Lentimonas sp. CC4: one gene and its partner. The protein of the gene in region 1 binds, or shares a complex with, the protein of each later gene. Links are inferred from orthologs where the notes say so. Each region holds a gene or a part of one and is shown on either strand. Other genes may lie near its edges.

The links.
Region 2: the proteins of dinB (region 1) and dnaN are in contact, whole or in part, in a solved structure (PDB 1OK7), measured with the Escherichia coli proteins. The link is inferred for Lentimonas sp. CC4 from one-to-one orthologs.

What each region holds. Positions count from the first base shown.
Region 1 is NZ_CACVBO010000001.1:3,952,377-3,955,607, reverse strand. What follows is about bases 50-3,049. They hold dinB (DNA polymerase IV), read right to left. Parts: upstream 2,075-3,049; coding sequence 1,025-2,074; downstream 50-1,024. Other genes in these bases: GZZ87_RS16875 (DUF2288 domain-containing protein), read right to left, coding at 3,037-3,049; GZZ87_RS16880 (hypothetical protein), read right to left, coding at 2,085-3,023; GZZ87_RS16890 (DUF721 domain-containing protein), read right to left, coding at 50-173. Outside these bases: more of GZZ87_RS16890, read right to left, coding at 1-49; more of GZZ87_RS16875, read right to left, coding at 3,050-3,231. UniProt on the Escherichia coli protein: Poorly processive, error-prone DNA polymerase involved in translesion repair and untargeted mutagenesis. Copies undamaged DNA at stalled replication forks, which arise in vivo from mismatched or misaligned primer ends.
Region 2 is NZ_CACVBO010000001.1:1,097,160-1,100,344, forward strand. What follows is about bases 49-3,002. They hold dnaN (DNA polymerase III subunit beta), read left to right. Parts: upstream 49-938; coding sequence 939-2,066; downstream 2,067-3,002. Other genes in these bases: pssA (CDP-diacylglycerol--serine O-phosphatidyltransferase), read left to right, coding at 49-694; GZZ87_RS04840 (hypothetical protein), read left to right, coding at 2,251-3,002. Also shown: more of pssA, read left to right, coding at 1-48; more of GZZ87_RS04840, read left to right, coding at 3,003-3,141. UniProt on the Escherichia coli protein: Confers DNA tethering and processivity to DNA polymerases and other proteins. Acts as a clamp, forming a ring around DNA (a reaction catalyzed by the clamp-loading complex) which diffuses in an ATP-independent manner freely and bidirectionally along dsDNA.

The DNA of each region.
Region 1 (3,231 bases):
CAATGCTCGACGAGTGTGCGCTCGGCGCTGGGTTGCTCTAGTTTGTATTTCTCTGTGAGCAGGACGAGTATGTTGTCGAGCTGGACTGGCGGTCGTTTCGAAGAGTAGGTCGCCGTGCGCGGGAGTCCGCGAAAGTCGGCGATGATGTCTTCGGTATTTTTAGAGAAATTCATAAGTGTCAGCACTGAAAAGCTATGGTCAATTTGAGCCACGGTGCCATCTAAAATACGATAATTTGAGGCGGATTAGAAAAAAACGCGCAAAAAATGACACCGCAGGGAACTTGGCATTATTCCTGTTGTATTATTATATATTCATAGTCTCCCAGTGTATGGGAGTTATATAGGGTAATAAAGTAGACAATGGTGCGGCGCGGGGTTTAGGGGTATTCCCTGCGCCGCTTAGTTGTCTAAAAATAATCGTTCTTTAAATTTTTTTTCAGTTTTTCTAAATTAATGCTTGCAGGGCCTTAGATTTTTTATCCTTGTTTCGGCATCAACTTTTCTCCCGCAAGGGAGTTTGGGGTAACAGATAAATCCTAGCGTTTACGCTAGGTATAAAGTAGACAATGGTTGGCGCACTTCTTAGGGGTAGGAGGTGCGCCATTTTTTGTGTCTGTTTTAAGGCTAGGGTGTATTCTAGCTTTTTTTAAGGTCATTGGAGTAGGGGCTCGCGTCAGCTCGAATACGTCGTTTCTCTGAATTTATGGCGCATTTGCAGTGGATTTTCCTGCGTAGGTGCACTATTTGATAGGATGTATTCGTTTCTCCATTTTTTATAAAATAATGCTTGCAGGGGGCCTGATTTTTTATCTTAGTTTGATCTATCAACAACGAATTTCTCCCGCAAGGGAGTTTGGGGTAACAGAATAAATCCTAGCGTTTACGCTAGGTATAAAGTAGACAATGGTTGGCGCACTTCTTAGGGGTAGGAGGTGCGCCATTTTTGTGGGTTGTTACCTAGAAGCGGCATCTTGCCGCTTTTTTAGTGCCCTATCAAGTGGCTAAGCGCGCTTCTACCGTGTTTACAATCCGAGCTCTAGTTGCTCTGGGCCGTCTTGTGTTTCGGCAAAGCGCACGCCGATGCCGAGTAGGCGCACGGGTTCGCCACTGCGTCCCCAGGCTTCGCGTAGGAGCTTCAGGTAACTTTTGAGTTCAGGTTGGCGGCTGGAGACTTCCGCAGTGGTGCGTCGGAAGTCGCTGAATTTTAATTTGACCACGACTTTGGCTATCTGGCGATCTGCTGCCGTGTTGCGCAAGTCGTCTAGCATTTCTCCATGCTGGCGGCGCAGGGCGTCTTCGCAGTCTTCGAGGGTTTCGATATTTTTGGTAAAGGTATGCTCGTTACTGAGGCTTTTGCGGATGCGATTGGGCAGGACGGGGCGTTCGTCGATGCCGCGGCAGAGTTTATAGAGTTCTAGGCCGAAGCTACCAAATTCGCTGGCGAGTGCGTTTTTGCTGTGCTCTTGCAGTTGGGCACAGGTCTCGACGCCGACCTCGGCGAGGCGAGCAGCGCTCTTTGGGCCGACGCCTGGGATGCGGCGCACGGGGAGGGTTTGCATGAAATTCGCAACATGTGAGGGGGAGACGACGCATTGCCCATTTGGTTTGTTCCAGTCGCTCGCGACTTTGGCGATTAGTTTGTTCGGCCCGATGCCAGCTGACGCTGTGAGTTGAGTCTCTGTGAAAATTGCGGCGCGGATCTCTTCGGCGATTTCTGCACCACGGCGCTTTAGGTGTGATACGTCTAAATAGGCTTCATCGAGCGAGAGGGGCTCTACCAGTTCTGTGTAGCAGTGGAAGATGTTGCGGATTTGCTTGGAGGCTGCTCGGTAAAGCTCGAAGCGGACTGGCAGGATGACTAGATGCGGGCATAATTCGCGCGCTTTGAACACCGGCATGGCCGAACGCACGCCGTATTCGCGGGCGGCGTAGTTGCAGGTGGTCAGAACTCCGCGTCCAGATGCGCCGCCGACGGCAATCGGACGCCCGTCGAGTTCGGGATGTTCGCGCATCTCGACGGCTGCATAGAAGCAGTCCATGTCGATGTGTATGATGCGTCGAGTGGCTTGCACGTGGAGTGTGTTATTCGGCTGGCGCGGTGATTTCGGCGATGGCTTTGCCGAAATACTCCAGTTGGCCGTGTTCAAATGTGTCTGGTGCTTTGAATAGGAGTTTGAGGTCGGTGGATGCCTCTGGGAGGTCTTCGAGTGATCTTCTAGAGATGTTGTAGATCGTGCTGCGGGTGATTTGTCCTCGCGAGCCTAGGATGCCGATGGGTTCGATGGATCCGTGTTCAGTTTTTAGGCTGAAGTCGGAGGGCTTGAAAATCATGCGGTTCTCGCCGCCAATGACGTTCGGCTTCAGTGCGTGCACGTTGAGTTCGACCTGAAAAAGGCCTTTACCCGGGAACTCAAGCTTTAATGAGGCATCGGGAATACGTCGCTCTGCGCCAGGGGCACTGGTGTTTGTTTTGAGCCAGTCGGTCGAGGTAATTTCTACTCGGATCTGTTCGGATGGGTGTGGAGGTTGCGTGGTGGCGAATTCGACTGGGTATTGCGAGTCGATGAAGGTGATGTCCCCTTGTTTGATAGTGGAGTTCGGTAGAATGAAGATCGCTCCCCATCTTAGCTCTTCGGCTCCCCTGCTTTCCTTTGCTTCAATATCTTCGCGCTCTGGTTTGCTGAATGTGTCAATTCGGCCATCGCTGGTGATGGATGCGATGGGTGCGATATTGGTTCCATCTGCTAGGGTGAGTGCGATGTCAGCATAGCTGTGCTCCAGTTCTTCCTTTTCGTTGTCAGCATCTGCCCATTCGATCTTGAATCGAGCCTGCACGATGGCAAAGCGCTGGTCGTCTGGTAGTATTAGTTTCGAGTAGGGATTATAGTCGCTTCTGCTATCGGGCGCAGTGATTTCGCTCATTTGCCAGCCTAGGACTGATGGCTTTGTGAGTTCTGCACCGCTGCTGGTGGCGAGTGAGGCGATGAATAGGCTGATGCTGGCTAGATGTGGTTTTGTCATAGTTTATGGATTCTTAGGACTTGCTAATTGGCTGGGCGAGCACGAAGGGGCGCACAATCATGGCATTGAAATGTGTATCGCTCTGCTTCCAGTGTTCGGCATGTAGCTCGCAGGGTTGCACGAGGTCGCCAGATTTGAGCCAGGCTTTGACTTGTGCTTGGTCGTCGTTGGTAAAGGCTAGGCCTGCGGTTTTTAGGTCGAGGCTCGG
Region 2 (3,185 bases), 2.9 Mb from region 1 along the record:
CACTCAAGCAGTCTGGTTCATCTTCTTTGGCGTCGTCTGTGATGCCTTTGATGGCCGTGTCGCACGTATGGGCGGGCGTGAATCGCTCTTCGGCATCGAATTTGATTCGATTGCGGATGTTATCTCATTTGGTGTCGCACCAGCGATGATGATGATCTTCCTGATCCTCAAGCCAACTGAGCAATATGAAGGCGTGCTGCCAGTCAGCCAACTGATCGGCTTCATTTACCTACTCTGCGCAGCTGTGCGCTTGGCACGGTTCAACGTATTGACGCACCCGATGCTTGCTCCTGCGGAACGTTTAAAAGGCACCAAGGACTTTCTCGGTCTACCCGTGCCCGCGGCAGCTGGTATGGTTGCCTCGCTCGTATTAGTTTACACAAGCTTTGAGAAACATGGTTATGAGATGCATGGTTTCGAGTTAGTCATGCCTCCATTGATGTTGGCCATCGCTTTTCTTATGATCAGCAACATCCCGTATCCAAGCTTCAAAGAGGTCGATTGGCAGACTAGCACACGTGTGCGCACCTTTATTCTACTCATACTTTGCCTTGGTATTGCCTTCATCTTTAAGGAGCTGTTCTTCGCCATCCTAGCTTTTACCTACATCAGTTACGGACCTATTCGCTACCTGTTCCGCCTATACCGCGCTAGAAAGCGCTTAAACCGCACTAAACAAGCGCATGGTGAATAACTCGTGAATAACTGTGAAGATGCTGTGTAATAAAAAAAACTTCTTCAATTCATTCACTGCTCTACCGAATACTTCACTGCTCTGTTCACACCAAAAATCATACCTAAACACTTACTAAATAAATACTTGTTGAGTTATTATACTTCATCCACACACATATTAAGAAGAAGAGATTTATATATTAAAAAAGAGACTAATATATAAGCATTGCCAGTAACTCCAAAATCCCCGAAAAATTCTAACCATGAAGTTCAAGATCAACCAGGATCACTTTAGCAACGGCCTACAACAAGTTCTCAATGTTGTAGGTTCGCGTGCCACCATGCCAATTCTCAGCAACGTGCTGATCGAAGCAGAGGAGGGGCACATTTCGTTGACGACTACCAATCTCGATCTCGGCATTCGTTGCCGCATCAAAGCAGACGTCTCAGAACCAGGTGGCATCACACTTCCAGTTCGTAAGCTAGCCACGATTATTCGTGAATTGCCTCAAAACGAAGTCTTTATCGAAACCGGCGATAACAACCAAGCCAAGATCACTTCTGGTGGTTCACTCTTCAAAATCATGGGCATCAGCACGGAAGAATTTCCACCGCTGCCATCGTTTGAAAATCGTCACGTCTTTGAGCTCTCTCAGGCTGAAATCGTCAGCATGCTCAAGAGTGTGTCGTATGGCCAATCCAACGACGAAAATCGTTACATCCTCAACGGTGTTTATTTCAACTTTGCAGATGAAAAACTCACTCTAGTCGCCACAGACGGCCGCCGTCTCGCATTGACTGCCCTAGATACTGAAATCAGCGAAGACAACGCAGGTAGCCTTATTCTGCCGGCTAAGACAGTTGCTGAGCTTGAGCGTCTCATGGGCAAAGGTGAGAAGGTGAAGATTGCTTTCAATGATCGCCAAGCAGCTTTTGAAATCGGCATCGACGATGCAGGTGACACGGGTCTGGTAGATCATCTCTACCTAGTCTCGAAGATTGTTGAAGGTAACTACCCGAACTATCGCCAAGTCATACCAAAAGAGACAGAGCATCGCGTCAAAATAGAGCGTGAGCTGATGTTGGAGTGCGTGCACCGTGCCGCCCTGGTCACCAGTGATAAGAGCAACTCAGTGAAGCTGAAGGTTAGCAAAAACCTACTCGAAATTTCCGGTTCAAGTTCTGAATACGGCGAATCCCATGAATCCATGGCGATCGCTTATGATGGTCCTGAAGTTCAGGTCGCATTCAACCCACAGTTCCTCATGGAGCCGTTGAAAGCGCTGACTAAGGATGAAGTGTTTTTTGAGTTCAAGGACGAGTTGAGCCCAGGTCTTTTCAAGACGCTTGATAACTTCATCTGCGTCATCATGCCACTGCGCTTGAACTAAGTTTGTAGGCCAATCGGCTGACATACAGTTATACTTTAATTACCGAGCGAGTGGGCTATTGTCTCACTCGCTCGTTTGTGTTTTAAAGGCTGATATAAATAGAAGATGGAACAAGCGCCGATCCTAAGGATCATAACAGCCAAGCTTTTATATTAATCCTTAGATCGATTTATCACTTTTATATATGTTCGACCCATCATCATCGACCTTCGAATACATCCTATTTACCATCACGATTTTAACCATGATTTTGCCAAAACTAGGGCAAAAGAAAGGCATCCCTATGTTCGTCGTAGTCAGTCGCTGGTTACGTTGGGTATTATTTGGCGGAATCTTTGCGTATGTATTGAAAACATTTGAGATTTCATACCGTCCAGACTGGGTCCATTTTGTAACTGGTTTAGCTATTTGGTTCATGCTTGAGACTGGGTATTACTGGATCGCGATTAAAGCACTGAGTCGCAGTGAAATACCACTGTTTCCGAGCTTTAAAATCAATTTAGATGGTGATGAATGGCCAGCAGATCCTTTATTCATTGAAGTGCGTGAGTGGCTCAGAGAACAAAAATTTAAGCGTTTGAGTGCATTGAAGGCGGAGTTGTTTGAAGGCACATTCTTGCGCGCATCGATTTACGAAAGCGCGGATCAACTCACACGGCTACAAATTCTATTTATTCCGAAGAGTAAAGGCGGAGCAAATGCCTGCTATACACTGAGCACGAATGGTGAAAATGATCGCCGACTCATTACCGATAACTTGTTTTTGCCATTTGGTGGATATTATCCAGAGGGTTGGAATATCATGCGTAAGCCATTGATTGGTTCGCTCAAGCGTTTGCTGAAATTACACCGTCAACGTTTAATAAAAAGTAGCATGACACTCATTCCTTTCGAGGATGAGCCGTTGGAGGAATTGAACGATCAACAGCGTATTTTGGAGCGTCTCAATCTAGAAACCGGATTTTTAACGCCGCGACAGTTCCAAGAAGAAATTGGTAAAATCTCTTATGACGGCCGCTATCGTTTGTGGAAGGAAATGTGGTTGCTTGCGTATCTTGGCCGGTCGGTTTCGTAAGGTTACTCATCATCTTAATCCTTTGATCGGAGTCGAAAGTAGGG